3 regions of the Labrenzia sp. PO1 genome follow, and region 1 is predicted to be linked to each of the others. Evidence: predicted binding sites of a transcription regulator. Region 1 holds the regulator's gene; each other region holds the start of a gene.
The links. The regulator LexA, encoded in region 1, represses DNA repair genes until DNA is damaged. The targets are predictions, from matches to a motif close to TGTTCNNNNTGTGTTCNG.

Region 1 (5,903 bases):
GCGGCCGAAACACATCGAACCGCTGACGATCCCCTTCCCCGTAAACGACATCCAGATCCTTTTCGACCCAGCTTTTCCGGAAGGTTTCCGCTTCCTGCGCCCAGCGCACGATGAAATCGTCAGCGCCCGGAATATAGGCAGCATTTGAATAGGCATCGTCCCAATCAATAATCGTCATCTCACTCATTCGAAATCCTCAGGCAAACGTCGAAACCGATCGGCGGCATACTTGCACGATTTACCTAGAAAGCGGAACGGCCTGAATGCCAATCTCAACTTGTCAAACGGACTGCCATCAACCTAACGTCTGAAAAAACCAGTAGTCGGGAGGCAAACTTAGATGGTGGAGCGCTGTTCCAATCGCGTGGCCAATCTTGCGCATTTTCTGTCCAGGAACGCTGCCCGGTGGCCCTCAGGTCCCGCAGTTGTCGAGGATGGGGTCACCTTGAGCTGGTCAGAAATCGATTCGCAGGTCTCCGCACTTGCCAAGGGTCTCCAATCGGAATTCGGCGTTTCCAAGGGCGACAGCTTGCTGGTCCAGGCCCAGAACTCGCATCAGATGATCGAGATCATGTTGGCCGCATTTCGTCTGGGAGCCATCTGGGTTCCCTGCAATTTCAGACAGGCTCCGGGCGAAACGGCCTATGCTGCGGTAAAAGCGAAGGCGAAGGTTTTCCTGTGTGACGCTGATTTTGGTGCTCAGGCCGATGCAGTGCGAAACGCCAGAGATCAGCTGACAGGATGCATTACAATTGGAGCCAGCGACTTTGGCACAAGCTATGAGGATCTCCTCTCCCGTTACCAGGGACAGGTCCTGCAGAACGAGGCAGTGGACTATAACGATCCCTGTTGGCTGTTCTTCACCTCAGGCTCAACCGGCCGCCCGAAGGCAGTTGTCCTTAGTCACGGGCAGATCGGATTCGTTTGCGTCAACTACATGGCAGACCTGTTGCCCGGGACGACGGAGCGCGATGCGTCGCTGGTCATAGCCCCATTGTCACACGGCGCAGGGTTACAACTGATTGCCCAGCTATCAGTTGGTTCTACACATGTTCTCCTGCCCGGAGGTGGCTTCAATCCCTCGACTGCATTCGAGTTGATCGAAAAACACAAGGTCAGCAATCTCTTCACCGTTCCCACAATCGTCAAACGCCTGGTGGAAGACCCTTCTGTTGATCAGTACGATCACTCGAGCCTTCGTCACGTCATTTATGCGGGGGCTCCCATGTACAGAGAGGACCAGAAGCTGGCACTCCAGAAATTGGGGCACGTTCTGGTTCAATACTACGGACTTGGCGAGGTCACCGGAAACATCACCGTGCTGCGGCCACAGGATCATTTTCTGGAGGATGGACCTGAGGCACGCAGCGGCACCTGCGGTACGGAGCGAACTGGTATAGAGGTTTCGATCCAGGACGAGGATGGCAATCATCTCCCCCCCAATGAAACGGGTGAAGTCTGCGTCATCGGTTCGGCAGTCTGTGCTGGCTATCTGGAAGACGAAGACGCCAACCAGAAGTCTTTCCGGAACGGCTGGTTCCGCACCGGAGACATCGGTCACATGGATGAACAGCGGTACCTCTTCCTGACAGGCCGAGCGTCGGACATGTACATTTCTGGTGGCTCCAACGTCTACCCGAAGGAAGTCGAGGAAGTGCTGCTTACACATCCGGATATTTCCGAGGTCGCAATTCTCGGGATTCCGGACAGGCAATGGGGCGAAGTTGGCCTAGCCGTTTGTGTGGCTGCCCCAGACAATTCACCCGACCCTCAGGAACTCAGCGACTATCTGAACGGCAAGATCGCCCGCTACAAGATGCCTGCACGTTATCTCTTCATTCCCGCAATGCCGACAAGTGCCTATGGCAAGATCACCAAGAAACTGGTGCGGGAGCATTTGACCGAGAAAGGCCTGTTGTGAGACGGCCCGCCCCCAGGTCTCTGTCCGACATTCGTCATCCCGGCCCTTCTGCCATCAATCGGCTCCCCCATGCCAGATGTCTGGCGAAACCATTGGAAATCTCCCTGGCAGAGCAAACTCCCTTGCTGGAGGCGCTGGGCCGCTTCGCCACGCACCAAGGACTGAGCTCCGCCGTTCTCGATCTTTCCGGGCTGATGCTCGAAGCGTTCGACTTTGTGATGCCTGCCTGTGCAATCGATGACAGACATGCAGCCTGGTATAGCGACACGCACTCTTCGAAAGGCGCAACGCTGGAGTCCGCAGTTGCCATTCTCGGGATACGAGATGGTGAATGGTTCGCTCATGTACACGCTTATTGGCACGAGGAAGAAGTCGAGCACCTTGGCCACTTACTGCCGCATACGCTGAAGGTTGCGCATCAGGGGGCTATCAAAGGGTACGGCCTGCAAGGCGCAGCCTTCGTGGCATCGCTGGATCCGGAAACCGAATTCACGCTGTTTCGTGTGCAACAGGATGACGAACAGTCACGGACAACCGACTACAATGCGCTTATCACCACACTCGCTCCGTTTGCCGACCTGACGGACAGCATCCAAGAACTCGCAAAAGAGCTGAAAGCCCCCTCCTACGAAGTCTATGGACTGGGCAGTCTGGCCGGAGCAGCGTTTCGCGATGCCCAGCCGATGACAGGTCTGATCTCCGAGATACTCCTGACTGAAAACGCTGGCGCGAATCCGGAACAAGAGCTTTGTATCCCAATCCGCGCCGTTGATCTCGACGGTGGACTGCATCGGGGCATTCTCACCGCTGGTGGCGCGCCGACTTTGATCACCTGTGAACTGCTGATCCTGACCGGATCGAAGGATGACCTAAATCCGATATCGGAGACGGATTGAATACGGCAACTTGTTCGAAGCCAAGAACAGTAAGAGAACATTTACCCTTGCAGAACACAATGAGAACAGGTACCATGTTCTTGATTTGTACCAGATGTTTTCTCGGTCAGGGGACGCCTACATGCTGACGCGCAAGCAGTACGAACTGCTCATGTTCATTCACGAAAGACTGAAAGAAACCGGTGTGCCGCCGTCTTTCGACGAAATGAAGGATGCGCTCGACCTGCGCTCCAAGTCTGGCATTCACCGCCTGATCACCGCGCTTGAAGAACGTGGCTTCATCCGGCGCCTGCCGAACCGGGCCAGAGCCATGGAGGTTGTTCGTCTTCCGGACTCCATCGCACCCGGCCTGGGTGCTCCACGACCAAGAGGCAGCTTCTCACCTGAAGTCATTGAAGGCTCACTCGGCAAACCGGAGCCGGAAAAAGCTGCACCGGTGCCGGTGTCCAGTGTTACGGAAATTCCTGTCATGGGCCGCATTGCAGCCGGTGTGCCCATCGAGGCCATTCAAACACACAGCCATTCCATCACAGTGCCGCAGGACCTGCTTGGTCGCGGGGAACACTACGCGCTGGAGGTTCGTGGTGATTCCATGATTGAGGCCGGCATTCTGGACGGTGATACTGTTCTTATCCGCCGGACCGACAGCGCCGACAGTGGCGACATCGTTGTTGCACTTGTGGACGATGAAGAAGCCACCTTGAAGAGGCTGCGCAAGAAAGGCGCTTCCATCGCTCTTGAAGCAGCCAACCCGGCTTATGAAACCAGGATCTTCGGTCCCGGCCGCGTTCGTGTTCAGGGCCGCCTCGTTGCCCTGTTTCGTCAGTATTGACCAGTCACTCCTCTGCGCGCGCTTCGGCCACCGAGGCGCGCTCGGCTAGACGCAGGCTGTCTCTCGTTACCGTACCCTGGTGATGCCAGGGGCGCGGTGGATCAGGGATGGCAAACTTCAGTTTCTCGATTTTCAGATTTTCGTTTGGCGGATGGCCCGGTGCACTGGCACCGCTCGTAGCATTTACGGCCTGGCTGAAATCACCGGGCGATAGCCAGATGGAGACGGCACCACGTTCGGTGCGCGTACCGTGATCCAGGACGAGGGCTGCGCCGCAGCTCTCCGGAGCGACAAGATCGGTCACGACCAAATCGGCATATCGGCAATCCAGCTGAAACGCTTCAAATGTCTTTGGCTGCGCGATTGCAAGAAACGATTGCCTGCCATCCAGCCGTTCTGCGTCCTCTGAATTGACGTAGGCCCTGATGACACAACCGTCGTCATCGCAATTTCTTTGAGGCGATTTCATCTTGCGCGACAAGATCGCATCATTCCTCACTCCTTCCGACTGCAGCCAGAGATCACTTGCAAACGATCTCCCCCTAGCTGCGTAACGCAAAGTTCCCGTTTCATCGCGGGCAGCTATTCGAGAGCCGCTTGCAGCAATCTGGATATCCGGAGGCCGGCTGGTGAGAACAATCAATATTCCTGCGACGAGAGGCACTCCTGCGAGCACACGCTTTCTGCCAGGCACCAACAATCCGGCAAATAATGCTGATAGCAACAGCAATGCAGCAGCCCCGTCGAGCCTTCCGGAAGTTCCGCTGCCGGCATCCAGGGCTGCGGTAAAGGAAGCAACCTTCAACAGAAGTGAAACTCCGAAAGACATGACAGCCAGAGGGAGAGCCGCAAGGCCGAAGGGCATCAGAACGAATGCAAGTACTCCCATAGGCATCACAACAAGTGAAAACACCGGCATTCCCAGCAAGTTGCCGACAAGGCCATAGGGCGCGATGCGGCTGAAGTGATGAGCTCCTATAATGCCGGTCGCCAGCCCCGCGACCAATGCGGTTACGAACAGCCCTGCAGCCCACTTGCCGAGGTAAAGACAAGTCGCCATGCCCCATCCGGACACTCTTTCACCAGATGACAGGGAACGATCTCGCTGCCGCCACAGGTCATATACGGCGACCAGGCAGATCACGGCAGCGAAGGACATCTGGAAGCCGGGGAAAAACAACCGCTCAGGAGCAATCAGCAAGAGTACGAGGCCAGCCAACGCTACGCTTCGCAGGGTCAGGCCGCGTCGCCCCACCAGAATTCCGACAAAGACAATCGCGATCATCAGGAACGATCGTTGCGTCGCAACCGCACCACCGGACAGAAGCAGATAAATAACAGCAGCACCAAGGGCTGAAAGCGCGGCCCATTTATGCACCGGCCACCTGAGCGTCAGTATCGGCACCAACGAAAAGAGCAGCAAGACCGCCCCATAGGCGCCACCGGCAAAGAGCGCCATATGCAGCCCGGAAATTGCAAGAATGTGAGCCAATCCGGCGGCCCGTAAAATCTCTTCCTGCTCTTCGGTTATACCGCTGCGGTCTCCAACCAGAAGAGCAACGATCAGTGCGGTTTCCGGCCCTTCCGAAAGATTGCTCCTAATACGCTCCGCGAGGTCTATTCGAAGCTTGGCAACGGCAACGGCAGGGCGAAATTCATTTCCAGCCTCCTCAGTCTCGATGACCTCGGGGGACCCGAAACTGAAACCCGTCGCACCTATCTGCTGAAAGAAGGCCCGGAAGGAATAATCGTATCCTCCTGGAAAGACGGGACCTGCAGGGGGAAACAACCGCGCACTGACGCTCACGGTGCGCCCCACTTCAATGTCGCTTCCTGCCGGAACGCGCAAGCGCACTTTAGCGGGGAACTCGCCCTCCTCGACAGGACGCCCATTGACCGAGGATACGGCCAGCACGATCCGGTGACCGGCTGCCGCGCTGTCAATCTCTTCTATGTAGCCAGCCAAATCCGCGTTCATCTGTTCGGCAAGGCGAGGCGCCGAAACATATGCCGTTCGAAGACTGGAGGCTGCCAGTCCGGCAAAGAATGCCAGGAAGAGAACGACGGAAACCGCCACCGTGCCGCGCCGCTTCACACGCCAGAGAACCGCGCTTACCAGCAGGACCAGAACTCCCAACAGAACCCAGGAAGGTTCTTCGGGCAACCAAACGTAGACACCAATTCCCCCGGCAAACGCGAAGGCACACCACAACAGCCCTTGCGAATCCCAAAGACGATCTGCTGACGCATTGTG
Region 2 (5,903 bases), on a different contig from region 1:
TCGGCGGCCGAATTCAGGGAGTAGGGGGCCTTGAGACCACTGGCCCGCGACCAGAATGCCGGCAGTTCTTCCGTGCCGAAAGCAATGACGGGAACGCCCTTGGTTTCCAGAACTTCGAGGGTCTTGGGAATGTCGAGCAATGCCTTGGCACCGGCGGACACTACACAGACCGGCGTGCGGCCAAGCTCATCGAGGTCGGCGGAAATGTCGAAGCTTTCTTCCGCACCCTTGTGAACGCCGCCGATGCCGCCCGTGGCAAAGACCTTCAGACCAGCGGCATGCGCCGCCATCATCGTGGCGGCGACGGTTGTCGCGCCGTAGCATCCGGTGGAAAGTGCGAAGGTCAGGTCGGCACGTGAACACTTCATCACGTCCTTGGCCTGTGCCAGGCGGTCGAGATCCTCATCGGAAAGGCCCACCATGATCTTGCCGTCCATCAGCGCGATGGTGGCCGGAACGGCGCCTTCCGCGCGAATATCGGCTTCCACCTCACGGGCGGTCTCAACGTTCTTCGGAAAAGGCATGCCATGAGTGATGATGGTCGATTCCAGCGCAACGACCGGCTTGCCGTTCGCAAGTGCCTCGCGCACTTCATCGCTGTAAACGATCAGATCCCTGATGGCGGAGGGCGTTGTCGGAGTGGTCACGGCGTGTGCCTTTCTGTTTTCGTCCGGCAGCTCGGGCCGGGTCAATTCTGCGGGTCTTATAGGCGCAAGGCGGAGCAGCGCCAAGATTGGAATTTGTCCATATGGTCAAAAGTTGGCGAGGGCGTCCCAGGAGAGCTCTTCCGCGAGGGCGCCGGTGCTGCGCAGGGTCAGGGCTGCAGCTGCAAGGCCTATAGGGACTGCTTGCTTCAGGCCATAGCCTCTGGCGAGCGCCGCGACCGTTCCGGCGCTTAATGCATCGCCTGCTCCGGTGACATCGACGATATCTGTTTGAAGCGGTGCGAACCGGTGAAGTTTCCCGCTTTCGAGCACCAGCACATCAGATGCTGCGCTGGTCAGGACAAAACTCTTGAGACCGGTCTGCGACAAGGCCACCGCCAGATCTTCGGAAGACGTGCCGCGGGAAAGCCCGGTAAGCGTGACCGCTTCGCCGCGGTTCAGCATCAGGCAATCCAGTTTGCCGAGAACCCCACGCAGCCGGACTGCCTTGGCATCTGAAACGGCATTGGCAACAAGACGCCCGGGCAAGGCACGCCCCGTCAGCCGGACCAGCATTGCAGCGGGCAGGTTGGCATCCAGAAACCAGATCGTATCGTCCGTCGCATTTGCTGCAAGATCCGCAACGATACCGTCGAAGAGATCCTCGGGGGCTTCGGACAGAACACGGTCGTCAACGCAGGCGGCCGCTAGATCGCCTGCCGGATTATGTAACGCAAGGTACTGGCCCGTTGCGAAACCTTTCCGGGCCTTCACATGCAGCTCGAGCCCTTCCTGGCTGAGCTGGCGGGAAAGCATGTCGGCAGCGCCGTCTTCTCCAACCGCTCCCACGAGGCGTGTTCCAACCCCGAGCCGAACCAGCGCACGGGCAATGTTCGTGGCAACGCCGCCCGGCTTTGCGTTCAGCCTCGATGGGGTCGAGGTCTCGGGGCGGATCGGCTCGCTGGCATGGGCGATCGTATCGTAATGGATCGCACCGATTGCGATGACGGGGGAGGAGATGGCTGAAGTCACGTTCTGGACTGTCTCATGAAAAGCCGGGATCAGAACAGAAGCGTTCGATGCGCCGGTGCGGGCAACCGTTGAAGGGGCGGGCTAGCAGATTAAGCGGGGGGCGGCAACTGGCGGCAGGCAAGCGACGGTGATTCTGCCCGATCGCGGAATCACGGGATGTTCCGATCAATAGATTACGCTAGGTAAGTTCTAAAATCGATAAGTGAGAACATATTGGAAACAAACAGCCATTTTCATTTTAATACCAATCGGTTTTGCCGACTTGTCAAATGAGAACAAAATGTGTACAAAGGCTCTCATTGAAACGGCGCGTCCATCGTGGAATAAGGAGCGTAAGCCATGTCGCAAAGTACACTTCGTCTCGTAGAAAGCAGCCAGATGGATAAGACAAAAGCGCTGGACGCAGCGCTCAGCCAAATCGAACGCGCCTTCGGCAAAGGCTCCATCATGAAGATGGGCCAGGGCCAGGTGGTTGAGGTGCAAGCCGTCTCGACCGGGTCGCTCGGACTTGATATCGCGCTCGGGATCGGCGGTCTGCCGCGCGGCCGTATCGTCGAGATCTACGGACCGGAGTCTTCGGGTAAAACCACGCTTGCCCTGCATGCGGTTGCCGAAGCCCAGAAGACCGGTGGTATCTGCGCCTTTGTCGATGCGGAGCACGCGCTGGATCCGATCTATGCGCGCAAGCTTGGCGTCGATATCGACAATCTGCTGATCTCCCAGCCGGACGCCGGTGAACAGGCGCTGGAAATTGCCGACACGCTGGTGCGCTCCGGCGCCATTGATGTTCTGGTCATCGACTCGGTCGCCGCTCTGACGCCGAAGGCAGAACTCGAAGGCGAGATGGGCGACAGCCTGCCGGGCATGCAGGCCCGTTTGATGAGCCAGGCGCTGCGCAAACTGACCGCGTCGATTTCCAAGTCGAAGTGCATGGTGATCTTCATCAACCAGATCCGCATGAAGATCGGCGTGATGTTTGGTTCTCCGGAAACCACGACCGGCGGTAACGCGCTCAAGTTCTATGCCTCCGTCCGTCTGGATATCCGCCGTATCGGTGCGATCAAGGACCGGGACGAAGTGGTCGGCAACCAGACCCGCGTGAAAGTCGTCAAGAACAAGCTTGCGCCTCCTTTCCGTCAGGTGGAATTCGACATCGTCTATGGTGAGGGCGTGTCCAAGACGGGTGAGCTGATCGACCTTGGTGTCAAAGGCAACATCGTTGAAAAGTCAGGTGCCTGGTTCTCCTACAACAGCCAGCGTCTTGGCCAGGGCCGGGAAAACGCAAAGCAGTTTCTGAAGGACAATCCGGAAATTGCCGATGAAATCGAACTGGCGATCCGCCAGAACGCCGGCCTGATCGCCGATGCGATCATTGATCCGGACGCTGCATCGGAGGAAGCAGAGGACTGATCCTCAGTTTCCGGTCTCCTTCTGCAAGAGCTCCGGACGTTTGTCCGGTCTTCCAAGGGCCTCCTTCCGCACTCCGGAAGGGGGCCTTTTGCTTTTCGGGACCCGCAACGGAGCGAAATTGGAAGAGGTCAGACCCTGTCGGAGCGATTGTCCTGCGCGTGCGGGCAGCCTTCATTCCGGAAATCGCCTGTTTCCCGGCAGCTTTCCGTTAGGTCGGGCCCGTGCAACCGCTGGACAGGGTTGGAGGTGAAAGTTAAAAGGCTGTTCCGGCGGGGATCGGCGACCCAGATCCAGCGCCTTCAAGATTTTCAACAGGCCCTCATATGCGGGGCTGTGACCGATGCGAGATCCGAATGACCGGCGTAAATGAAATCCGCTCTGCCTTTCTGGACTATTTCAAGACAAACGGCCACGAAGTGGTCGAGTCCGGGCCGCTGGTGCCGCGTAACGATCCGACGCTGATGTTTGCGAACGCGGGCATGAACCAGTTCAAGAACGTGTTCACCGGCCTGGAAAAGCGCGACTATTCCCGTGCGGTCACGGCGCAGAAATGCGTTCGCGCCGGCGGCAAGCACAACGACCTGGATAATGTCGGTTACACTGCGCGCCACCACACCTTCTTCGAGATGCTGGGTAACTTCTCCTTTGGTGACTATTTCAAGGACCAGGCGATCGAACTGGCCTGGAACCTCGTCAACAAGGAATTCGGCCTGCCGAAGGACAAGCTGCTGGTAACAGTCTTTGCCGAAGACGATCAGGCGTTCGATCTTTGGAAGAAGATCGCAGGTCTCAGCGAAGACCGGATCATCCGCATCGCGACGTCAGACAATTTCTGGTCCATGGGCGATACCGGCCCGTGCGGCCCCTGTTCTGAAATCTTCTACGACCATGGCGACCACATCTGGGGCGGCCCTCCGGGCTCTGCGGAAGAAGATGGCGACCGGTTCATCGAGATCTGGAACCTCGTCTTCATGCAGTACGAACAGACGCCGGAAAAGCGTCTCGACCTGCCGCGTCCGTCCATCGACACCGGCATGGGCATCGAGCGTATCGCCGCTGTCATGCAGGGCGTTCACAACAACTACGACATCGACCTCTTCAAGGCGCTGATTGCGGCGTCCGTCAACGCCACGGGTGTGGAAGCAGAAGGCGACGCCACCGGCAGCCACCGCGTGATTGCCGACCATCTGCGGTCCACGAGCTTCCTGATTGCCGATGGCGTACTACCGTCCAACGAAGGCCGCGGTTATGTATTGCGCCGGATCATGCGCCGCGGCATGCGCCACGCCCATCTTCTTGGGGCGAGCGAACCGCTGATGCACAAGCTGGTTCCGGCGCTGGTGCGTGAAATGGGCCGTGCCTATCCGGAGCTAAGCCGCGCTGAAGATCTGATCACCGAAACGCTGAAGCTGGAAGAAACGCGTTTCCGCAAGACGCTGGAGCGTGGCCTCGGCCTGCTCGACACCGCAACCGAAGGCCTTGAGGCTGGGGGGCGTCTGGATGGGGAAACCGCGTTCAAGCTCTATGATACCTACGGCTTCCCGCTGGATCTGACCCAGGACGCGCTCAGAACGCGCGACATTTCCGTTGATACGGATGGCTTCGATGCTGCAATGGAGCGCCAGAAAGCGGAAGCCCGTGCGGCCTGGTCTGGGTCAGGCAGCGCTGCGACGGAAGCAGTCTGGTTCGCACTGAAGGAAAAGCACGGTGCCACGGACTTCCTCGGCTATGAGACCGAGACGGCCGAAGGCGTCGTTGCCGGTCTTGCTGCTGACGACAAGGAAGTTGCCAAACTTTCCGCAGGTGAAAGCGGTTTCGTGGTTCTCAACCAGACGCCGTTTTACGGCGAAAGCGGCGGCCAGGTGGGCGACACCGGCTGGATGCTGGCCAATGGCGTCAAGGTTGCCGTGACCAATACGCAGAAGAAGGCCGAAGGGCTCTTCGTTCATTCGGTCACCGTGGAAGAAGGCGAGCTGGTTCCGGGCCTTGCCCTGGAGCTGAAGGTCGACCATTCCCGCCGCAAGTCGATCCGTTCCAACCACTCGGCGACGCACCTTGTGCATGAGGCCTTGCGCGAGGTCCTTGGCAATCACGTCGCTCAGAAGGGCTCGCTGGTAACGCCGGAGCGCCTGCGGTTCGACTTCTCGCATCCCAAGCCGGTGAGCGATGAGGAACTGGCAACGGTCGAGAGCTTCGCCAACGAGATCGTGCTGCAGAACGCGCCCGTCGATACCCGCCTGATGGCGGTCGACGACGCAATTGAAGCTGGCGCCATGGCTCTGTTCGGCGAAAAATATGGTGATGAGGTTCGCGTCGTTTCCATGGGGACCGCTCTCCATGGCCCCAAGCAGGGCAAGCCTTATTCGCTTGAACTGTGCGGCGGAACACATGTGAAGCGTACCGGCGATATCGGTCTGGTGACACTGGTTTCCGAAGGTGCGGTTGCTGCCGGTGTTCGCCGGATCGAGGCGCTGACCGGCGCAGAAGCCCGTGAATATCTGGATGCCCAGGACAAGCGCATGCGCGAACTGGCCAGCCTGCTGAAGATCAGCGCCGATGATGTTCCGGCTCGCGTGGCCCAGCTGGTTGAAGATCGCAAGAAGCTGGAGCGCGAACTGGCGGATGCCAAGAAGAAGCTTGCCATGGGCGGTGGCGCGGAAGGCGGCACGCCGGTGAAGGACGCCGGCGCGTTCAAGCTGATGGCGCGTATCGTCGAGGGGATCAACCCGAAGGATCTGAAAGGCATGGCCGACGAGGCCAAGACCCAGCTCGGGTCCGGCGTGGTCGTTCTGATCAGCGTTGCCGAAGACGACAAGG
Region 3 (5,903 bases), 250 kb from region 1:
ATGATTTCGGAGGGAGTGCCCTTGGCGACGATCTGCCCGCCATGGACACCCGCTCCTGGTCCGACGTCGACAACGTAATCGGCAGTCAGCACCGCGTCTTCATCATGCTCGACCACAATCACCGTATTGCCGAGATCGCGCAGGTGTTTCAGCGTTTCCAGAAGACGGGCGTTGTCGCGCTGATGAAGGCCGATGGACGGCTCATCCAGTACATAGAGAACTCCTGTCAGCCCCGAGCCGATCTGCGAGGCGAGGCGGATACGCTGGCTTTCGCCACCTGACAGTGTTCCGGAAGAGCGGGACAAGGTGAGATATTCAAGGCCAACGTCATTCAGGAACTTCAGCCGCTCGCGAATTTCCTTCAGGATGCGGCCTGCGATTTCGCTCTGTTTGTCGTTCAGTTGCTCCGGCAGGGCTTCAAACCAGAGGCTTGCATCGCGAATGGAATGTTCGGTGATCTGACCGATATGCCTGCCGGCAATCTTGACGGCAAGCGCTTCCGGCTTCAGACGGAACCCGCTGCAAGCCGGGCAGGCATGATCGGATTGAAACCTTGCCAGTTCCTCGCGAACCCAGGTGGATTCCGTCTCGCGCCACCGCCGTTCGATATTGCCGATTACACCTTCAAAGGTCTTCTCTGTCCGGTAGCTGCGGACGCCGTCATCATAGACGAATTCAATCTTCGCATTGCCGGTTCCATGAAGGATTGCCTCGCGCACTTCCGAAGGAAGATCCTTCCAGGGCGTTGCCATGGACACCTTGAAATGACTGCAGAGTGCTTCCAGCGTCTGGGCATAATAAGGTGATGTCGACCCTGTCTTCGCCCACGGCAGGACAGCTCCTTCGCGCAGGGAAAGCGAGTGGTCAGGAACAACCAGGTCTTCCTCGAAGGCGAGTGTCGTTCCAAGGCCATCACAAGTGGGGCAGGCACCGAAGGGATTGTTGAACGAGAACAGACGCGGCTCGATCTCCGGAATGGTGAAGCCGGATACCGGGCAGGCAAATTTTTCGGAAAAGATCAACCGTTCCGGGTTGCCGTTCTCGTCGGTCTTGTCGGCAAATTCGGCAATTGCAATGCCATCGGCAAGTTTCAGCGCCGTTTCCAGTGAATCGGCAAGCCGACCGGAGATATCGTCGCGCACGACGATACGGTCTACGACGACGTCGATATCGTGCTTGAATTTCTTGTCGAGGGCAGGGGCCTCGGAAATCTCATGGAAGGTTCCGTCGATCTTGACGCGCTGGAAACCCTTCTTCATCAGCTCGGCAAGTTCCTTGCGGTACTCGCCCTTGCGGCCGCGAACCATCGGCGCGAGCAGGTAGAGGCGGGCACCTTCTTCCAGCTCCAGAATGCGATCGACCATCTGGCTGACGGTCTGGCTTTCGATCGGCAGACCGGTAGCGGGGGAATAGGGAACGCCGACACGCGCAAACAAAAGGCGCATGTAATCGTAAATTTCCGTAACCGTTCCGACCGTGGAGCGCGGATTGCGGGACGTGGTCTTCTGTTCGATGGAGATTGCCGGCGACAGACCGTCGATCTGGTCGACGTCCGGTTTCTGCATCATTTCCAGGAACTGGCGCGCGTAGGCGGACAGGCTTTCCACGTACCGCCGCTGTCCTTCTGCATATATGGTGTCGAAGGCGAGTGACGACTTGCCTGAGCCAGACAGGCCGGTCATGACAATCAACTTGTCCCGGGGCAGGTCCAGGTCGACGCCCTTGAGGTTATGCTCCCGTGCGCCACGGATGCTGATGACCCGTGTTGGGTCCGCCTTCCAGGCTTCTTCCGACTGCGATCCCTTGGCTGTCTTCATTGTCGTTCTTCCTGACCGCATGCGTCGCCCAAAGCCGATTGTTGCTCTCGCATACGCTAAGATGGTCCATTGCCGATGATGTCTGTTTGCCCCGATATAGCAGTTTCGGGCGGAGCTTCCAGTGAGGCATTTCCATTATCGTGCCAGAGGCACTCGTCGATGCGATGCCTGATTGAATCGCTTTTACAGAAATGATAAGAACAAAACAAGTACATTAACGATTGCCGCGTCAGGAGCCGACCAGAAATAGGTGACCGAAACCTCGCAGTTCGTGAGATAATGTCCTGACAGAAAAATCGGGGCTTGATTGGAACAAAAGTGGAGCAAATTGTAACTAGGTGCAATCAAGGATTGTGTCTGTCGACTTTGCTCGAATTTTAGGCGGATGAACCAGGCGGCAGTTTGTAAGTTGCCTTGTGGAAAATGAGTGAAGCCTGGCGAAAATAGCGGCGAAGCTGTTGGCGTGCCGTTAGGGTTCTGGTTTCTAGCAGCAAAGCTTGCAACGTTGACCGTTTATCGACACGTGCCGGAGAAGCACACGAACATCGTCGGCGGGGTCAACGAAAAACAAACAGGAGTTCAGTATGGCGGGCAGCGTCAACAAAGTAATTTTGGTCGGCAATCTGGGAGCAGACCCGGAAATCCGCCGTACGCAGGATGGCCGCCCGATCGCCAATCTCCGGATTGCGACGTCGGAATCCTGGCGCGACCGCAACACCGGTGAGCGTCGTGAAAAGACGGAGTGGCACCGCGTCGTGATCTTCAACGACGGTCTTTGCAAAGTTGCGGAGCAATATCTGCGCAAGGGATCAAAGGTTTATCTCGAAGGCCAGCTTCAGACCCGCAAATGGCAGGATCAGTCCGGTCAGGACCGGTACTCCACCGAGATCGTGCTGCAGGGTTTCAACTCCAACCTGACCATGCTTGACGGCCGCGGCGAAGGTGGTGGTGCATCCGGCGGTCTTCCCGATTACGGCAATGACTCACAAGGCGGTGGCGGAGGTGGCTTCGGCGGCGGCGGTTCCGGTTCCGGCGGGAATTTCGGTGGTGGCTATGGCGGCGGTTCCAGCAGCGGTGGCGGTTACGGCGGTCCGTCCGGTGGCGGTGGCGGCCCTATGGACGACGAAATTCCGTTCTGATCTTTTTCTGCCCTACCGGGTGCGGTCCCATGCTTTGGGGCCGCGCACCAGGGTATGTTGATCAACCGCCGACGTTCGGGTCGTAAGGCGTGTTCGGGTCATCAACGCCGTCGTAATATTCCTTCGCACTGCCGAGACCGCAGTGATAGACGGCTTCTTCTGCGCGTGTGTCGCCACCCGTAATCGGGGCGCCGTTGTGATGCGCGAATTCATGAATGATGGTGGCCAGCACCATCCACCTGCCCATTTTAAAGGCCCGGTCACCAACCGCGATTTCCCCGGAAGGAACGTGGATTTCCCCATGTAGCGGTGAAATGGTCGGTCCGTAATTCACCCAAATCGAGCTGTCGTTGATCATGTCTGACAAGCTTCGCCCCTTGGGCAGCGTCCGGAAATAGGCATTACATCCTGGGTTGTTCTTGACCATCTTGAAAAGCTTGTTTCTGGCCCATTTCAGCTTTGAATACTGGGAAGAGTTGAAACTTGTGTATTTCCAGATCGGTGACGAATGGTCACCAACATTGAATTGAAACGGCATTTGGCTCTCCGGTAATGTCTCACGTACTCGTGAAGCCGTAGATACGCCTTTGATGAAGAAGGTGGCGTGATGCCAATCACGCGAGGTTGTTTTTCCAAACAGCCGCAGTTCTGTCGTTTCTGGCACCGTGATGGTGGGCAGCTGTCCTGTCAGCAACGAGGCAAAATCGTCACAGTCGACTGATTTCAAACCTGTGTAGGACGGCGCCTCTTAACCATCTGATGAACCCTGTTATAGTATCAAACGGTTTACGGGCGCAGTTTCCGGGAATCGGGTCGCGGGGCCCGGTTGCACGGTAACTGCGTTGCCATATCACGCTCGGATGTAGAACATCCTCGGCGGATATGCCGAACAGCCTTCGATCCTTGCAGGGAAGCAATAAAACCCTGGTGACTTGGGCAAGGCGTCAGGTTCGAAAAGATTTAAAATAAGCGGGTTTAGACAATGCGAGCGAATGCAATGGCACTGAGCGAATGTACCAGGAAAAAACCGAAACGTTCTGTCCTGGGGACGTCCCTCAGGGCTGGCTTGATGGCAACGGTGCTTTTTTCCGGTTTTAACCTGGTCTCGGTAGAGCCTGCTTCCGCGCAGGGGTTGTTCCAGCGTCTGTTCAATCCGGAAGCGCATCGCCGACAGCAGGAGCGTGAGCGCCAGCAGGATCTTAGCAAGAAGGTCGTTACCGCAAAGGTCTCTGCGCCGCGCTACCTCAATTACACGGCCGACAGCTGGAAGAAGGTTTCGCTGGCTGAGCTGTCGGAGATCAAGTCCGCCGAGGTGAAGCCTGATGTCCAGCCCGTTGAAACGACGGATGCCCCGAGCACCGAAAGCGATAGCCTGCCACAGGCTCCGGTCGTTCTGACCGCATTCGACACGGCGCGTCCGGCATTGAAAGACATGTCGCTCACCGTCCTTCCGGAAGTGGGTTCTGCAGTCATTTCATTCTATCGTGAGCATCCCGATTTCGTCTGGGTGAAAGACGGTAAGCCGACAGAAAAGGCAATCGCGGTCCGCAGCAGTCTCGCTGAAACAGGCAAATTTGCGCTGAACCCGGAAGACTATGTCGTCGATCTTCCCGTAACTGAAGGTCTTGAAGGTGAGGCACTCGATGCCGCTACGATGCGGTTCGAGATGGAGATGAGTGCAGCCGTTCTGACATATGTTCTGGATTCCAGGCGCGGCCGTGTCGATCCGAACCGGATTTCCGAATATCACGATCTGCCAAGGCATGAAGTCGATCTCGTTGCAGCCCTGGAAGGCTTCAAGGCAGCGGCCAATGCCGAAACAGCAGTTGCCAAAGCGCAGCCTCAGAGTGAACATTTCCGCAAGCTGACCGAAGAGTTGGCCCGCCTGCGAGCAGAAGATGAAGACGCCGACCAGATCGTCATCGCGCCCGGCACATTCCTGAAGGCTGGCAAATCCAGCCCGGAAATGAAGAACATCGTCGCCGCGATCGCCAAGAACGGCTCGGAGGAACTCAAGTCGGCTCATGAAGAGACGCTGACTGCCTATGATGGCGCTGAACTTTATTCTCCGGAACTCGTTGAGCTGGTGAAGGCTTTCCAGAAGGAAGCCAAGCTCACGCCGGATGGTATCATCGGCAAGAACACCATCAACGCGATGGTCGGCGAAACCAACGCGGCGAAGATCGCCAAGGTCGAACTGGCCATGGAGCGCAGCCGCTGGCTTCCCGAAGAGCTCGGCGAACGCAAGGTTTTCATCAACCAGGCTGCCTTCACCGCGACCTATACCGCGCCTGACGAAGCTCCATTGAGCATGCGGGTGGTAGTCGGCAAGAAATCCAATCAGACCAACTTCTTCTACGACAAGATCGAAATCGTTGAGTACAATCCGTATTGGGGCGTGCCGTATTCGATCATTGTCAACGAAATGCTGCCGAAACTGGCCAACGACCCGAGTTATCTCGACCGCGCCGGTTATGAAGTAACGACACCAGGCGGCCGGCAGGTTTCGTCTTCCGCAGTCGACTGGTACGCGGTTGCTTCCAAACAGCAATCGGTCAACGTCCGCCAGTATCCGGGCAGCTCGAACGCGCTTGGCGAAGTCAAGATCCTGTTCCCGAACAGGCATCACATCTACATGCACGATACGCCGTCAAAGAACCTCTTCAACAAGGATATGCGCGCATACAGCCATGGCTGCATCCGTCTGCAGGATCCGAAGGCCATGGCCGCTGCGGTTCTCGGCAAATCCAAGGATTACGTGAGCTCGCGTATTTCGGGCGGTCAGAACCAGCAAGAACAGGTGACCGGTGATATTCCGGTTTATGTGTCCTATTTCACGGCGTGGCCTGAGCTGGACGGGACGGTTGCCTTCTATACCGACGTCTACGACAGGGACATGCATCTGTTGAAGGCCATCGAGAAAACAGAAGCAGAGCGGGAAAAAGTC

Region 2: recA (recombinase RecA) is a predicted target of LexA. The motif match lies at 1,881-1,898, and genes of this name have one in related genera.
Region 3: HCG46_RS16885 (single-stranded DNA-binding protein) is a predicted target of LexA. The motif match lies at 2,126-2,143, and genes of this name have one in related genera.

Annotation. Positions count from the first base shown of each region.
Region 1 covers NZ_JAAXCR010000003.1:158,038-163,940, reverse strand. The annotation lists gene HCG46_RS15745 (alpha/beta hydrolase) at 1-187, opposite strand, end outside; gene HCG46_RS15740 (acyl-CoA synthetase) at 341-1,921, shown strand; gene HCG46_RS15735 (hypothetical protein) at 2,014-2,817, shown strand; gene lexA (transcriptional repressor LexA) at 2,939-3,649, shown strand; gene HCG46_RS15725 (ComEC/Rec2 family competence protein) at 3,654-5,903, opposite strand, start outside.
Region 2 covers NZ_JAAXCR010000001.1:311,552-317,454, reverse strand. The annotation lists gene HCG46_RS01545 (pseudouridine-5'-phosphate glycosidase) at 1-647, opposite strand, end outside; gene HCG46_RS01540 (PfkB family carbohydrate kinase) at 753-1,676, opposite strand; gene recA (recombinase RecA) at 2,016-3,086, shown strand; gene alaS (alanine--tRNA ligase) at 3,440-5,903, shown strand, end outside.
Region 3 covers NZ_JAAXCR010000003.1:410,110-416,012, reverse strand. The annotation lists gene uvrA (excinuclease ABC subunit UvrA) at 1-1,817, opposite strand, end outside; gene HCG46_RS16885 (single-stranded DNA-binding protein) at 2,402-2,956, shown strand; gene HCG46_RS16880 (hypothetical protein) at 3,018-3,494, opposite strand; gene HCG46_RS16875 (L,D-transpeptidase family protein) at 4,026-5,903, shown strand, end outside.